Linked DNA regions of Planctopirus limnophila DSM 3776. The protein of the gene in region 1 interacts with the protein of each later gene in a pairwise test. Links are inferred from orthologs where the notes say so. Each region holds a gene or a part of one and is shown in the gene's direction. Other genes may lie near its edges. The genes, in order: leuS and ligA.

What was found.
Region 2: the proteins of leuS (region 1) and ligA interact in binary tests that used the Escherichia coli proteins (3 or more experiments, as listed by UniProt). The link is inferred for Planctopirus limnophila DSM 3776 from one-to-one orthologs.

Annotation. Positions count from the first base shown.
Region 1 is NC_014148.1:4,796,349-4,799,996, reverse strand. What follows is about bases 296-3,622. They hold leuS (leucine--tRNA ligase), read left to right. Parts: upstream 296-611; coding sequence 612-3,422; downstream 3,423-3,622. Also shown: PLIM_RS19205 (DUF1223 domain-containing protein), read right to left, coding at 1-168.
Region 2 is NC_014148.1:3,681,714-3,685,017, reverse strand. Bases 215-3,197 are described here. They hold ligA (NAD-dependent DNA ligase LigA), read left to right. Parts: upstream 215-635; coding sequence 636-2,759; downstream 2,760-3,197. Other genes in these bases: PLIM_RS14600 (ABC transporter substrate-binding protein), read left to right, coding at 3,008-3,197; PLIM_RS14610 (hypothetical protein), read left to right, coding at 215-513. Outside these bases: more of PLIM_RS14610, read left to right, coding at 25-214; more of PLIM_RS14600, read left to right, coding at 3,198-3,304. UniProt on the Escherichia coli protein: DNA ligase that catalyzes the formation of phosphodiester linkages between 5'-phosphoryl and 3'-hydroxyl groups in double-stranded DNA using NAD as a coenzyme and as the energy source for the reaction.

The DNA of each region.
Region 1 (3,648 bases):
ACAACTGCTGCAACCTTCCGAAGTAAAGAGTTCGACCACGGCAAAATTTCGCGATGGCAACGCTTGGGCAGCGGCTGGTGGCATGGTTGAAAATCGCAGTGATATCCAGGCCCCGATGCTGAACAGCAGGAGCAGTAACAGTTTTTTCTGATGATGAAACAGGCCCATGGATCGGGCTCCTTTTTCGAGAATTGGATGGCAACTGTTCGATCCGGTGCTTTCCCGGGTGATGACCAGTTGACGCTCTCCCTGATCAGATCTGATAGGCACGATGGAAGTGACAATCACACAGGAATCTGGGCCGGAAGGGAGGCTTATGGCACGAAAAGCGCAACATGCATGAAGCTTTGAGCCCGCGTGTTTTCTGGCTTCTTCTGGAACAGGATGACATATAAGTATGGCATGCTCACTCCGAGCCGTGAGCATGGCACGACGCGACCCGACACTCGACAAAGGTGTGACGTAATCAGGGCACGCAGCGGGAAAATGGTGAAGTTAAGACGAGGGAGGGTGGGTTCGTGGCGGGAATGGTTGGCGGGGTCTAAACTGGTGGCTCTGGTTCAGGACTTTGTGATCATTGATTCACCCTCTTTCAGCTGGTTTGATTCATTATGCCTCGTTATGACGCCGCCCGCATTGAACCCAAATGGCAGGCCTATTGGGACCAGCATGCCACTTTCCGTACGGAAATGGATGTTTCCAAGCCCAAAATGTATGTCCTCGACATGTTCCCTTATCCTTCGGGAGATGGGCTGCATGTGGGACATCCCGAAGGATACACAGCGACCGATATCACCTGCCGGTTTGCCCGCATGCGGGGGAAAAATGTGCTCCACCCCATGGGCTGGGATGCGTTTGGTCTGCCGGCTGAGCAGTATGCCGTCGAAACGGGGACGCATCCCCGGATCACCACCGAAAAGAACATTGCCACCTTCAAGCGGCAACTCAAGAGCCTGGGCTTCAGCTACGACTGGGAACGCGAACTCGCCACGACCGATCCGGATTACGTCCGCTGGACGCAGTGGATCTTTCTCCAGCTCTTTGACACCTGGTATGATGAAACCTGCGAGTGGACAGGTCCGGATGGCCAGGTGCGAACCGGTCGCGGCCGCCCGATCAGCGAATTGCCCATCCCTTTAGAAGTGAAGGCCCAGGGAGAGCCGGCTGTCCGCAAATATCAGGATGCGCATCGACTGGCCTACATTCATGAAGCACCGGTCAACTGGTGCCCCGCTTTAGGAACAGTGCTCGCCAACGAAGAAGTGACCGCCGACGGCAAGAGCGACCGGGGGAATCATCCCGTCGAGCGGCGAAACCTCAAGCAGTGGATGCTGCGGATTACGGCTTATGCCGAGCGCTTGATTGGGGAACTTGATCAGGTCAACTGGCCTGAGTCGATCAAGCTGCTGCAAAGGAACTGGATTGGTCGCAGCGAAGGAGCGGAAGTTGATTTTGTGATTGACCCGGCCAGCTGGCGCGGGAAATCGGCCGCTGGTGAGGAAAAGCTCCGGGTCTATACCACCCGGCCCGATACGCTCTTCGGGGCGACGTACATGGTGCTGGCCCCCGAACATCCGCTGGTCGATGCGATCACCAGGGAAGATCGAGTGGCCGATGTGGCGGCTTACCGCCAGAAGACCTCTCTCAAGAGCGACCTCGACCGAACCGATCTCGCCAAGGAGAAATCGGGCGTCTTCACCGGCGGCTACGCCATCAACCCCGTCAACGGCGAGAAGATCCCCATTTGGATCGCCGACTATGTCCTCATGAGTTACGGCACCGGCGCGATCATGGCCGTCCCCGCGCATGACGAACGCGACCTCGAATTTGCCACCTTGTTTGGTATTCCGGTGATTCCTGTGGTTTCTCCGCCTGAGGCACCTGGTGAAGGCTTGATTGGCTTCACGGGTGCCGGGATTGCGGTCAATTCCGGGCCTTACTCAGGCCTTACAACAGATGAGGTGAAGGCGCAGATCGTCGCTGATCTGGCGGCCAAGGGCGTCGCCAAGAAGGCGGTCAACTATCGTCTTCGCGACTGGCTGTTCAGTCGTCAGCGTTATTGGGGGGAGCCATTCCCCATCTGGCACGAACTGGATGCTCAAGGCGAGCCTACGGGGATGGTGCGGGCGGTCAGCGCGAGCGAGCTGCCGGTGAAGCTCCCCGAGATGGAAGACTTCAAGCCGACCGGCACGCCTGAACCGCTGCTTTCGAAAGCCCCTGCCGAGTGGCTCTACGCGACAGCAGCCGATGGTACGAAACTGAAGCGGGAAACGAACAGCATGCCTCAGTGGGCGGGGAGCTGCTGGTACTACCTGCGCTTCTGCGACAACAAGAACAGCGAGCGGTTTATCGATCCCGAGAAGGAGAAGTACTGGCTGCCGGTTGACCTCTACATTGGTGGTGCGGAGCATGCGGTGCTGCATCTGCTCTATTCGCGATTCTGGCACAAGGTGCTCTTTGATCGCGGGCATGTGACCCATGCCGAGCCATTCCAGCGACTGGTGAATCAGGGGATGATTCTCGGCGATTTAGAATTCGTCGCCTTTCAGAACCCGACAGGTGAGTTCGTCACGGCGAAGGGGACCGATGTCAATCGCTATATTGACGCCCAGGGGCAAACCGTTATCCCTGTGAAGCTCAAGGCGGACGATGTCGAGAAGCAGGGGGACAGTTTTGTCCTCAAGAGCGATCCGCAGATTGTGGTCGATGCCCGTTCGTTCAAAATGTCGAAAGCCCGGCGAAACGTGATCAATCCCGATCAGGTTGTCGAGCAATATGGAGCCGATTCGCTGCGGTTGTATGAGATGTTCATGGGGCCGCTGGAAGCGACCAAGCCGTGGAGCATGTCGGGTGTCGAAGGGATTTATCGCTTCCTGGGCCGTGTGTGGCGACTGATTGTCGATGATCAGCTTGACCAGGTCGTGCTGAACTCGAAGGTGCAGCCTGTCGAGCCGAGCCCTGCACAGAATCGGATCTTGCACAAGACGATCAAGGCGGTGACAGACGACATCGAGCGGCTGTCGTTCAATACCGCCATCAGCCGCATGATGGAGTTTGTGAACGAGTTCACTGCTGCTGACGTGCGGCCCAAAATCGCGATGGAAAAGTTCGTGCTGCTCATCTCGCCCATGGCGCCACATCTGGCGGAAGAGTTGTGGGAAGTGCTGGGGCATGAGAAATCGCTGGCCTATGAGCCCTGGCCAGAGTTCGATGAGACGTTACTGGAAGAAGCCACGATCGAAATCCCCGTGCAGGTGAATGGCAAGGTTCGCGGCAAGATCACGATTGCCAAGGACGCCACGGCAGAAGTCGTAGAAGCGGCAGCCGCAAGCGACCCGCACGTGAGCAGTCAGTTGGAAGGGAAGACGATTGTGAAGAAGGTCTATGTCCCAGGCCGGATGATGAATTTCGTGGTGAAATAACGCCGCTTGAACAAGCAGGCGTTCTTACCCCTTCTCCCGTTCCGACGGGAGAAGGCCGGGATGAGGGGAACTCGAACGTATCTGGTGTGCGATTAACGAATGACTTCATCGGAGTGTGGTCCTGGTCTCTAACCAATGGCCAACAATCATCGCTCCTGCGAAACAAATCCATGGGGACATGGGGACAAAGCCGTGTTTCGCAGAGTGTTTCTTGTGACGATCGTCA
Region 2 (3,304 bases), 1.1 Mb from region 1 along the record:
GGGATTAGACAACAGGAGCATCTGATGGGGAAAGTCTCTTTTGCACTGACATCGCTCGTCGCGGCCATTCCCGGTGGATTCCTCTGTTATCTGCTGGTCATGGCGTTTGTGAGCCATACGGCCAATCTCCAGCTGATGTCGCAGATTTTCGTGGGACTCTCGCTGCTCTGTGCCGGGACAGTCGCCCTGATGCCTGTCGGGATTCTGATTTTCGGCGGCCGTTCAGCAGCTAAGAAGACCGCTGCCAAAACACCTGCGGGGAAAAAATCGCAAGCAGTTGCCGACGAGGACGATGCGGAAGTACTCGATGACGAAGAGGAGCTTGAAATCGAAGACGATCTCGAAGCCACCTCGTCGTTTGAACCCGTTGTGGATGATGAAGAAGATCTGACGGAAGCCGTCGAGCCAGACTCTCAGGAAATGTTCCTCGAAAGTGCCGATGACCTCGAAACGACTGCAGATGATTTCTTCGACGACTTGGACGAAGACGAAAAGCCTAAGAAAAAGCGATAAATTTTCCCGCATCACCGGATTCCTATCCATACAGCCCAAGTGACGTTATTCACAAAGGTTTGTGAGCAAGCTTCTGTTCCCTCTATGATCCTTCGAGAGAGCATTCAGGAATCCTCGAAGCAATGTGGGACTCGATGAGTATCGCAGAACTCCTGGCCAGACCATTGCCGACATCAGCAGATCAGGCCCGACATCTTCTCGACAAATTGCGGCAGGAAATCCGCCGGCACGACCGGCTGTATTACGTGCTGGCCCAGAATGAGATCAGCGATCTCGAATACGACCGGCTGATGGCTCGCCTCCTTGAAGTAGAAGCCGCCTTTCCCGAGTTAACGACCGCCGACAGCCCATCGCAAAAAGTGGGTGGCGAACCCATCGAAGGGTTTGTCCAGGTCGCACACTCCGTTCCCATGCTTTCGATTGATAACGTCTACGACGAATCCGGCCTGCTGGAATTTGGCCAGAAGGTTTCCCGCCGCGCCAGTGAAGTTGGCTGGAAAGGCCCCATGGAATGGCTGGCCGAGTTCAAAGTCGATGGCGTCGCTCTCTCGTTGATCTATGAGGAGGGCAAACTCATCCGTGCTGTCACGCGTGGCGATGGCCGTGTCGGAGACGACGTCACCCATAATGCAAAGACGATTAAAGGCGTGCCGCTGTTCCTGGAGGATGGCTCGTCGAAAAAATCGCTCTTTGCCGAATCGAATATCCCGCGATTGCTCGAAGTTCGTGGTGAGGCCTATATCGGCAATCAGGATTTCGCCAAAGTTCGTGCTCATCAACTGGAGCGTGGAGAAGAACCCTTTAAGAACAGCCGCAATGCCACGGCAGGGTCACTCAAACTGCTCGATCCGAAGTTGTGTGCCCAAAGGCAGCTGCGATTCTTTGCCCACTCGCTGGGAGCCATCGACGAGCAGGAGGCCACTCGATTCAAGACCCATGCCGATTATCTGGAGCTCTTTTATCAGGTGGGATTGCCGACTGTCCCCATGACGGCCTGCCATCCATCCTTCGAAGCAGCGGTTGCTGCCTCTCCAACCATGATGGAAGCGCTCTCGACACTTGATTTTGAAGTCGATGGACTCGTCTTCAAAGTCAACAATCTGGCTCTACGGGCGGAACTGGGAATGACCAGCAAAAGCCCGCGCTGGATTGTCGCCTATAAGTGGGAACGCTATGAGGCCGCCACCAAGGTCCTTAACATCACTGTGCAGGTCGGGAAAACAGGCGTATTGACGCCAGTCGCCGATCTCGAACCTGTCGAGATTGCAGGGACCACCGTTTCGCGGTCGAGTCTGCACAATCGCGATGAAATTGAGCGGTTGGGTCTTGGCGTGGGCGATACGGTGATTGTCGAAAAGGCCGGCAAGATCATTCCCCACATTGTTCGCGTGGAGGAACATCTTCGGCCCACAAATACAGCTCCCTATAGATTTCCCGAGACTTGCCCCGAATGTTCCACAATCGTCGAGCAGGATGAAGGGGGCGTTTACATTCGCTGCCCGAACATCAATTGCCCGGCCCGCTTTCGCGAATCCCTCAGATACTTCGCTTCCCGCCAGGCGATGGATATTGAAGGCCTGGGAACAAAGCTGGTCGAGCAACTGGTTTCCAGTCGTTTGGTGCAGAGCATCAGCGATCTCTATCGCCTCGTTGATAAACGAGCCGAACTGCTTGAGCTCGAAAGACTCGGTGAGAAATCGGTCGATTCACTCCTGGCAGGATTGGAAGCTTCTCGTCAACAACCCCTCTGGCGATTGCTCACGGCACTCAATATCCGACATGTCGGGCAGCGGACTGCACAAATTCTGGCCGAACGATTTGGTTCGATGGATCGATTATCTGCTCAGACAATCGAAGAGCTTTCGGCCACTCCCGAAGTGGGCGAAGTCATCGCGCAATCGGTGCATCATTTCTTCCACACCGAGTACGGCTCGAAGCTGATTGAGGAACTAAAAAATCTGGGGCTGAATCTCGGCACTGAAAGCGAACAGAAACAAATCGCTGCAACAGAAGGAGTACTATCAGGGAAGACGTTTGTGGTTACCGGTACATTGCCCTCCATGGGCCGGGAGGAGATTGAAGAACTGATTCGTCTTCACGGCGGACACGCAGCGAGCAGTGTCTCGAAGAAGACCAGCTTCGTCGTGGCTGGTGAGAATGCCGGGAGCAAACTGACCAAGGCCCAATCACTGGGAGTGCCAGTCATTAATGAAGCCGAATTCATGAAACTCATTGGCAAGGCTTGAGGTTCTTTGTCCAGAATAGATAACTCATGGTTCAATCATCGCGTCTTTTTGCAGTACAAGTGAGATCAGATGTGCCATGCTTGCAGCTCTGGGCAAGCATGTCTGGCAAACGTTCAACGCGAAGTTGATTTTGGCAAAGTGAATGCGGCGATTGACCACATGACGCCGAGATGAGTGACCTGCCACAGACCACAGCGAACCAGAGACACGAGAGACATCGATCCTTTGGAGAATTGGAGAAGAAGTTCATGCATTCCCGCGCGCAGGATAACAACACTGGCTCGCTTTCTGTAAATGCCAGCATGGGCAACTCCTGTGATGAACACCGCGATGTTTCTCTTCCGGTCCAGCAGAATCATGTCGTCACTCGCCGCGCATTTCTTCAGAGTGCATCCCTGGCCGTAAGTGCCAGCTGCCTGAGTTTATCCGGTTGCCCCTGGGGAAAATCCGAGCCAGTCGGTAAACCGCTCAGTGGGGTTTCTTTGGAGATTGCCAGCCCCTCCGCCTGGAAGTTGGCCGACTTCTGGGAAGTCCTCATTGGTGAA